2 regions of the Clostridium sp. CM038 genome follow, and region 1 is predicted to be linked to the other one. Evidence: riboswitches for the same ligand, from Rfam matches in the RefSeq annotation. Region 1 holds a riboswitch; the other holds the start of a gene.
What was found. Region 1 has a riboswitch for glycine ahead of ACWJKS_RS05495 (GrdX family protein). Riboswitches for the same ligand answer to the same signal wherever they lie in the genome.
Positions count from the first base shown of each region.

Region 2: another riboswitch for glycine. It lies ahead of ACWJKS_RS12175 (alanine/glycine:cation symporter family protein); the one in region 1 lies ahead of ACWJKS_RS05495 (GrdX family protein).

Region 1 is NZ_CM143651.1:1,215,486-1,219,436, forward strand. It holds gene ACWJKS_RS05485 (acyl-CoA dehydratase activase) at 1-532, shown strand, start outside; gene ACWJKS_RS05490 (double-cubane-cluster-containing anaerobic reductase) at 550-1,695, shown strand; glycine riboswitch at 1,935-2,003, shown strand; gene ACWJKS_RS05495 (GrdX family protein) at 2,086-2,463, shown strand; gene trxB (thioredoxin-disulfide reductase) at 2,495-3,415, shown strand; gene ACWJKS_RS05505 (thioredoxin family protein) at 3,434-3,766, shown strand; gene ACWJKS_RS05510 (glycine/sarcosine/betaine reductase component B subunit) at 3,799-3,951, shown strand, end outside.
Region 2 is NZ_CM143651.1:2,627,636-2,631,586, reverse strand. It holds gene ACWJKS_RS12185 (Nif3-like dinuclear metal center hexameric protein) at 1-625, shown strand, start outside; RNA gene rnpB (RNase P RNA component class A) at 677-1,062, shown strand; glycine riboswitch at 1,242-1,371, shown strand; gene ACWJKS_RS12175 (alanine/glycine:cation symporter family protein) at 1,516-2,859, shown strand; gene ACWJKS_RS12170 (phosphoribosylformylglycinamidine synthase) at 3,153-3,951, shown strand, end outside.

The DNA of each region.
Region 1 (3,951 bases):
TGGGGCGTATTATTTATTACATGAAGATTGTACAGTTATTGATATAGGTGGACAAGATACAAAAGTTATAACTGTTGAAAGTGGTAAGGTTACAAACTTCTCTATGAATGATAAGTGTGCAGCTGGTACTGGTAAATTTTTAGAATTAATGGCTGGAACACTAGGATTCGATATTGATGAACTTTGTACTGAAGCCGCAAAGGGGAGTGGAACAACTATCAGTTCGATGTGTACCGTTTTTGCAGAATCTGAAGTCATTAGTCTTATTGGTAGTGGTAAAAAACGTAAAGATATTGCATTTGGTGTAATAGAATCTATTACTGGTAAAGTAAAATCGCTGTGTCAGAAACATTCTGATTCACATAATTATTTCTTAACAGGAGGACTTTGCGATAGCCCATTTATTATGGATCAACTTTCAGAAAAATTAGGTTCACCTGTAGCTACTCAAAAAATGGCAAGATATGCAGGTGCTATTGGAGCGGCTATAATGGCAAGCAGAATTGAAAAAAGTTCTAATAAAACGTTATAACGGAGGGGGATATATTAATGAATAACTTACCAGAAAAATTTGAAGATTTTAGTGAGGCAAGAAGAAATGCTTTTTTAAGCATCAAGAATTTAAAAGATGAAGGCAAGAAGGTTGTGGGTGTATTTTGTACTTTCACACCAACAGAAATAATAATGGCCGCAGATGCTATTGCAGTTTCATTATGCAGTATGACTGAGGAACCTATAGCTGATGCCGAAAGGGATTTACCAAGAAATCTATGCCCATTAATTAAAGCATCTTATGGCTTTGCAATTACAGATAAATGTCCATTTTTTTATTTTTCCGATATGATTGTTGGAGAAACTACATGTGATGGAAAGAAGAAGATGTATGAATATTTAGCAGATATTAAGAAGACTCATATTATGCAGCTTCCTCAAAACTGTAATGATGAGGATTCTTATAAACTATGGAGCAATGAATTAGTAAAGCTAAAGAAGTGTCTAGAAAATTTTTATGGTGTTGAAATTACGGATGAAAAGCTTAAAATAGCGATTAAGCTTAAAAATAGGGAAAGAGTAGCTCTAAGAAAGTTTTATGAGCTAGGCCAGCTAGAACCACCAGCAATTACAGGCTACGAAATGCATAAGGTTCTATCTGGAGCAGGATTTAAATTGGATAAAGAAGTATTGATAAAAGATCTTGAAAGCATAACAAGTGAGTCATTAGATAGGTACAATATGGGGGAAAGAAAAGTTTCGAGTGATGCAAAGAGAATACTTATTACAGGATGTCCTCTAGGACAAGGAACTGAAAAAATAATTAAGGCAATAGAAGAGAATGGTGGAGTAGTGGTATGCTATGAAAACTGCGGTGGAGCTAAAACAACAGAGACATTGGTTGATGAAAACAAGGATCCTCTTTACGCTTTAACAGAAAAATATTTAAATATTGGATGCTCTTGTATGACTCCAAATGATAACAGAATAGATTTGTTAGAAAAGTTATGTAAAGAATATAAAGCTGACGGAGTAATAGATGTAATACTTCAAGCTTGTCATACGTATAATGTAGAAACTCTTAGATTAAAAAGAGTTTTCAACAAGAAAAATATTCCATATATGAGCATTGAAACAGATTATTCTCAAGCAGATATAGGACAAATTAATACAAGAATGTCAGCATTTATAGAGATGTTATAATATAAATGATTTAAGTGGATATTATTTGAATTTATAGATAGTATTTGAATTAAAAGCTTTACATTGTTAAAAAAAAGATTATAATAAAGTTGTAATAACTTTTAAATATTGATAGATGATGTTTTCGGGAGATTAAGCTTAAGCTTAGTTATTTAATATAACATCCTTAAATGGATAGCCGAAGGGCCAAGTATTACATGCGCTGTAATATGAATATCTCAGGCAAAAGGACCGAAGATTGATATACCTCTGGAAAGCAATTGCACCGAAGGAGTAATTCTCTCAGGTAAAAAGACAGAGATAAAGGCTTAAATGAGCTTCTTATCTTTGTCTTTTTTTATGCGCAAGCGGAAATAAATTGAATTAATGTATTTGTAAGGGGGGGATTAATTGATAGAAGAAGTATTGATTGTAACTAATAACCCATTATGTCTAGACAAATTTGGTGAAAAATATAAAGTCGAATTTTTAAGTACTGGAATAATGAATGTACTAAAAGCTGTAAGAAATCATATTCATAAGGGACACCTTTTGCTCACACATCCGCTTTCTAGCAGCATAAAGCCAAATGAAACGCCCTACAAAACTGTAATAATAACAAAATCAAAAAAAGAAGTAATAGATTTACAGTCAGTTAATTTTATTGAAGAATCAATACACACAACTGAAAAATTCATTAAAGATAGGGGAACACCAGCATGGTCAGATGCGGTGCGAAATGATTTCATGTTAATAGATTACGATATTATAAGTCATGGTCTAAATTGAAAATAAATGCAATATACTGGGAGGGCTTAAAATGGAGCATATTTATGACACTATAATTATAGGAGGTGGCCCAGCTGGGCTATCGGCAGGGCTTTACGCATCAAGGTCAAAACTTGATTCTATAATAATTGAACGAGGAAAATTTGGAGGACAGGCCGCAATAACAGATGAACTTGCAAATTATCCTGGCTCAATTGAAGAGTGCACTGGTCCAAAATTGATTAAAAGAATGAGAACTCAAGCCGAGGAATTTGGTACAAAGTTTGCAAAAGATACTGTAGAAAATATTTTACTTGAAGGTGAAATAAAAACTGTTAAATGCAAAAAAGAAACATATAAGGCTAAAACTATTGTAATTGCAACAGGCGCTTATCCCAGATTAGCAGGTTTTAAAAATGAAAATGAGCTACGGGGCAAGGGAATTTCATATTGCGCTACCTGTGATGCTGATTTCTTTACGGAGCTCGATGTAGCCGTAAATGGCGGTGGAGATTCCGCCATAACTGAAGCAATTTATCTCACGAAGTTTGCAGATAGTGTAACAGTAATTCATAGAAGAGATGAATTAAGAGCTTGTAAATCAATTCAAGAAAAAGCTTTTGCTAATCCAAAAATCAAGTTTATATACGACTCAGTTATAGATGAGGCAGAAGGCGATGAAATACTTGAAGGCCTTAAGGTCAGAAATGTTAAAACAGGCGAAGTTCAAAAAGTGAAGGTTGATGGATGCTTTGTATTTGTCGGATACATTCCTATTTCAGAAATTTTCAAAGGTAAGGTCAATATGGATGAAAGTGGTTATGTAATGACGAATGATGATATGGTAACCAACATTCCAGGCGTTTTCGCAGCTGGAGATATTAGGGTCAAGAATTTGAGACAGGTTATAACTGCAGCAGCTGATGGCGCAATAGCAGCAACTTCTGCAGAAGTATATATAGCAAATAAATAGAATTAGGGGGTATTTAAAATGATTAGTTTGACAAAGGAAAATTTTGATGAGGAAGTAGTATCTTATTCTGAAAAAGCAGTATTTGTTGATTTCTGGGGTGACAAATGTGAAGTATGTAAGGAACTTATGCCTGGAGTACACGAACTAGAAAACAAATATAGCGATAAAATCAAATTTGCAAGTCTTAATATCGGTGGTTCTAGAAGACTCGCTATATCTCAAAGAGTACTTGGACTCCCAACGATGATAATTTATAAAAATAACGAAAAAATAAGCACTATTACCCCTGAAAACATCGAAACAATTGATGATGTAGAGAATTTTATTAAAAGCGTTTATGAAACATTGTAATAAATGGCTAAACTATTTCGGAGGTGGAAACTTTGCGTTTAGAACTTGGTGAAATTAAAATTAATGATGTTCAATTTGGCACTTGCACAAAGGTTGAAAAGGGAGTTCTTTTTGTAAATAAAGAAGAACTGCTTGCACATATAGGCGGAGATGAAAGAATTGAAAGTATTAGCATTGAAATTGCA
Region 2 (3,951 bases), 1.4 Mb from region 1:
GACTCATCATCCTCTTCTTTTTGTTAAACCCAAAACTATTACCACAGACACTTTAGTAGGAAAAAAAATTATTGAGCTAATTGTGAATGGTATAAATGTATATGCTAGTCATACAAATTTAGATTCAGTTAAAGGCGGACTTAATGATATTGTCACAGAAATTTTAGGGTTTACTAATTATAAGGTAATAGAGAATTCAACAATTCAAGGGTATAATAATGGTGATAATGGTATTGGAAGGCTAGTGATTCTGGATACCCCAATTTTATTAATGCCCTTATGTGAAAAGGTTAAAGAACTTTTAAATACTGAGTATATTAGGTATGCAGGCGACCATAATAAAGTAATAAAAACCATTGCGATTATAAATGGCAGTGGAGAAGACTTTTTTGAGGAGAGCATAAAATTGGGTGCAGATTGCATTATTACAGGAGATACTAAATACCATCATGTTAGTGATTTATTAGAAGAAAACATAGCGCTGATTGATGCTGGGCATTTTGCAACTGAGTGGACACCACTCATAATATTTGCAGAAAAGTTCAAAAAGCAACTGATAGAAAATGGATATGACAATGAGGTTATAATTTCTAAAAATACACATGATCCATATAAAGTTAAGTAATAATAAAATACTATTTGCTTTTATTTTAATAGTATGATATCATTGGTTTTACGAGTAAGCCAGACAATCGCTGCTAATTATTGCGTGCGATAATTAGGAGAGGAAAGTCCGAGCTCCATAGGGCAGGGTGCTGGATAACACCCAGTGAAGGTGACTTTAAGGAAAGTGCAACAGAGATATACCGCTAAAGGCATTCAAAAGTTTAGTTTTTCTAAATTTTTGAATGTACTAGCAAGGATGGAAAGGCGAGGTAAGAGCTCACCAGCGCAATGGCGACTTTGCGGCTATGTAAACCCCACCTGGAGCAAGATCGAATAGGAGAACATTATGAGGCTGCCCGTCTCGTTCTCGGGTGTATCGCTTGAGCCTATTGGTAACAATGGGCCTAGATAGATGATTGTCTAATACAGGACTCGGCTTATAGGCTTAGTCGTACCAAAAAACACTCACTTTACAGTGAGTGTTTTTTTTATTGACTAAAAATTCAAAATATGTTATAGTCATGCGAAGTATTACAAATTAATAATTTCGGATGAAGATATTTGGAGAGAGATGTATAACATCCACCGAAGAAGTTAAACTTTCAGGTATCCATTTTTGGAGAAGTACTGATATCGGACGAACCTCTGGAGAGACTTATATAAGCACCGAAGGAGAAAGCTAAACATTATTTAATTACATATTATTTGTATGAAATTTAATAGTGCATTAGTGAAACTCTCAGGTAAAAGGACAGGGTTATTTTCAAGAGGTCATTTTATTTTGATCTCTATTTTTTGTGTGCTTTAAAAAATAATGGTCTCACAGAGTATTAATTGGTATAAATATATTCTTTACACAAGAAATTTTTTATCTGAAAAAATTTTAATAACTAGAAGGAGCGTGTGTTTATGGATTTTTTATCAATTATTAAAGGTATTAACGGTGTTTTGTGGGGGTATGTACTAATATTTTTGTTATGTGGTACTGGAATTTACTTTACAATAACGTTAAAATTTGTTCAAGTAAGAAAATTTAAAGATGCATTTAAAAAGACTTTTGGAGGAGCTAAATTCGGCAATAAAGCAGGAAAAGATGGAATGTCATCCTTTCAAGCCATGACAACTTCAATAGCGGCTCAAGTAGGAACAGGAAATTTAGCAGGAGCCGCAACTGCTATAGCATCAGGAGGACCGGGTGCTATATTCTGGATGTGGCTAAGTGCTTTCTTTGGCATGGCAACTATTTTTGCGGAAGCAGTGCTTGGTCAAAAGTATAAACAGACAGTTGACGGTGAGGTGACGGGAGGACCTGCTTACTATATTAGTAAAGGCCTTGGGAGTAAAAAGTTGGCAGCATTTTTCTCAGTAACTATAATAATTGCATTAGGATTTATAGGGAATATGGTACAATCTAACTCAATAAGTGCAGCAATAAGCCCAAATACCAATATTCGTATAATCATTGGTGTGATAGTTGCAGCATTAGCGGGTATGATTTTTATTGGAGGAGTAGGCCGAATTGCAGCCTTTACTGAAAAAGTAGTTCCGTTTATGGCTATATTTTACATACTGGGTAGTTTAGGAATCATTATAGTGAATTTTGCTAATTTAGGACCAGCATTTAAAATGATATTTGTAGGAGCTTTTAACCCTAAAGCGGCTACTGGCGGTTTAATAGGAGTTGGCGTAAAAGAAGCTATGAGATACGGCATTGCAAGAGGTTTATTTTCTAATGAAGCTGGAATGGGGTCAACACCACATGCACACGCAGTTGCAAAAGTTAATCATCCAACTGAGCAGGGACTCGTTGCAATAGTATGTGTATTTATTGATACCTTTATAATTTTAACATTAACTGCACTTGTTATATTAACTACAGGAGCATTAGATGGAAAAACTACTGGTATAGCGTTAACTCAAAAAGCTTTTTCGAATGGTATGGGAAGTCTTGGAGGTCCATTTGTAGCTATAGCGTTATTTTTCTTTGCTTTTTCTACCATAGTAGCTTGGTATTTTTTTGGAGAGGCAAATGTTAAATACTTATTTGGAAAAAAAGCGTTAACGACATATAGAGGATTGGTTCTTGTATTTATAGTATTAGGAGCAGCTCTAAAGGTTGATCTAGTTTGGGAACTCGCTGATACTTTTAATGGATTAATGGTTATACCGAATTTAATTGCATTATTAGGTCTTGGAGCTTTAGTTAAAAAGACTTTGAAAAATTACGAAAATGATTTTGAAAAGAAAAACTAAATTTTATAATTTTCTTTTTAGAAAAAAACAGGATGGCAGATTTATGCCATCCTGTTTTTTTGTTAGTATTAAAACAATGAAGTATGAAACTACATTAAGATAAGAAATTTCATAATTACTATAATATTATTAAATTTCGTAATTTAATAATATTATAGAAAAATTAAAAACAACTTTATTCTAAAATATGCTTTTATAATTAGATGAAGTATATTATAATGTGATTATAACGAATTATAAAAGAAAATCATTGTTTAATATTCGTATAAATATAAATTTTGGAGGTATTAATCATGAAAGATAAGATATATAGGTTATATGTAGAGAAAAAAGCGAACTATAATGTTGAAGGTGAAAAAAAATTAAGAGATATAAAAATAAATTTAGGTATATCGAACTTGGATGGGCTTAGACTAGTTAATAGATATGATGTTATGGGAATAACCAAGGAGCAGTACCTAATGTCAAGGAATACAATATTTTCAGAACCTACAGTAGATCAGGTTTATGATGGAGAGTTAGATATTCAAAAGTACGATACTGTATTTGCTATTGAATTTTTGTCTGGACAATATGATCAGAGGGCAGATTCAGCTGCTCAATGTATACAAATTTTAACTCAAGAGGATAAACATATAGTTAAAAGTGCAAGAGTTATAGTGTTAAAGGGAAATATTACTAATGACGAACTAAATAAAATTAAAGAGTATTGCATAAATGCCGTAGACTCTAGAGAAACAGGGTTTGATAAACAGAATGATTTACAGCAAAGGTTTAATGAGCCAGAACAAGTAAAAACAGTAGAATCTTTTATTGAGATGAATGATACGGATTTAAAAGAGTTCTTAAAAAGTAATGGACTTGCTATGAGCTTTGAGGATTTGAGATATTGTAGAGATTATTTTAAAGAAACTGAAAAGAGAGACCCATCTATAACGGAGATAAAAGTTATAGATACGTATTGGTCAGATCACTGTAGGCACACAACTTTTAATACTGTAATTGAGGATGTTTACATAGAAGATGGTAAATATTCTAAACCAATTAAGATGGCTTACGCGGAATATTTAAATACTAGAGAGTTTGTTTATG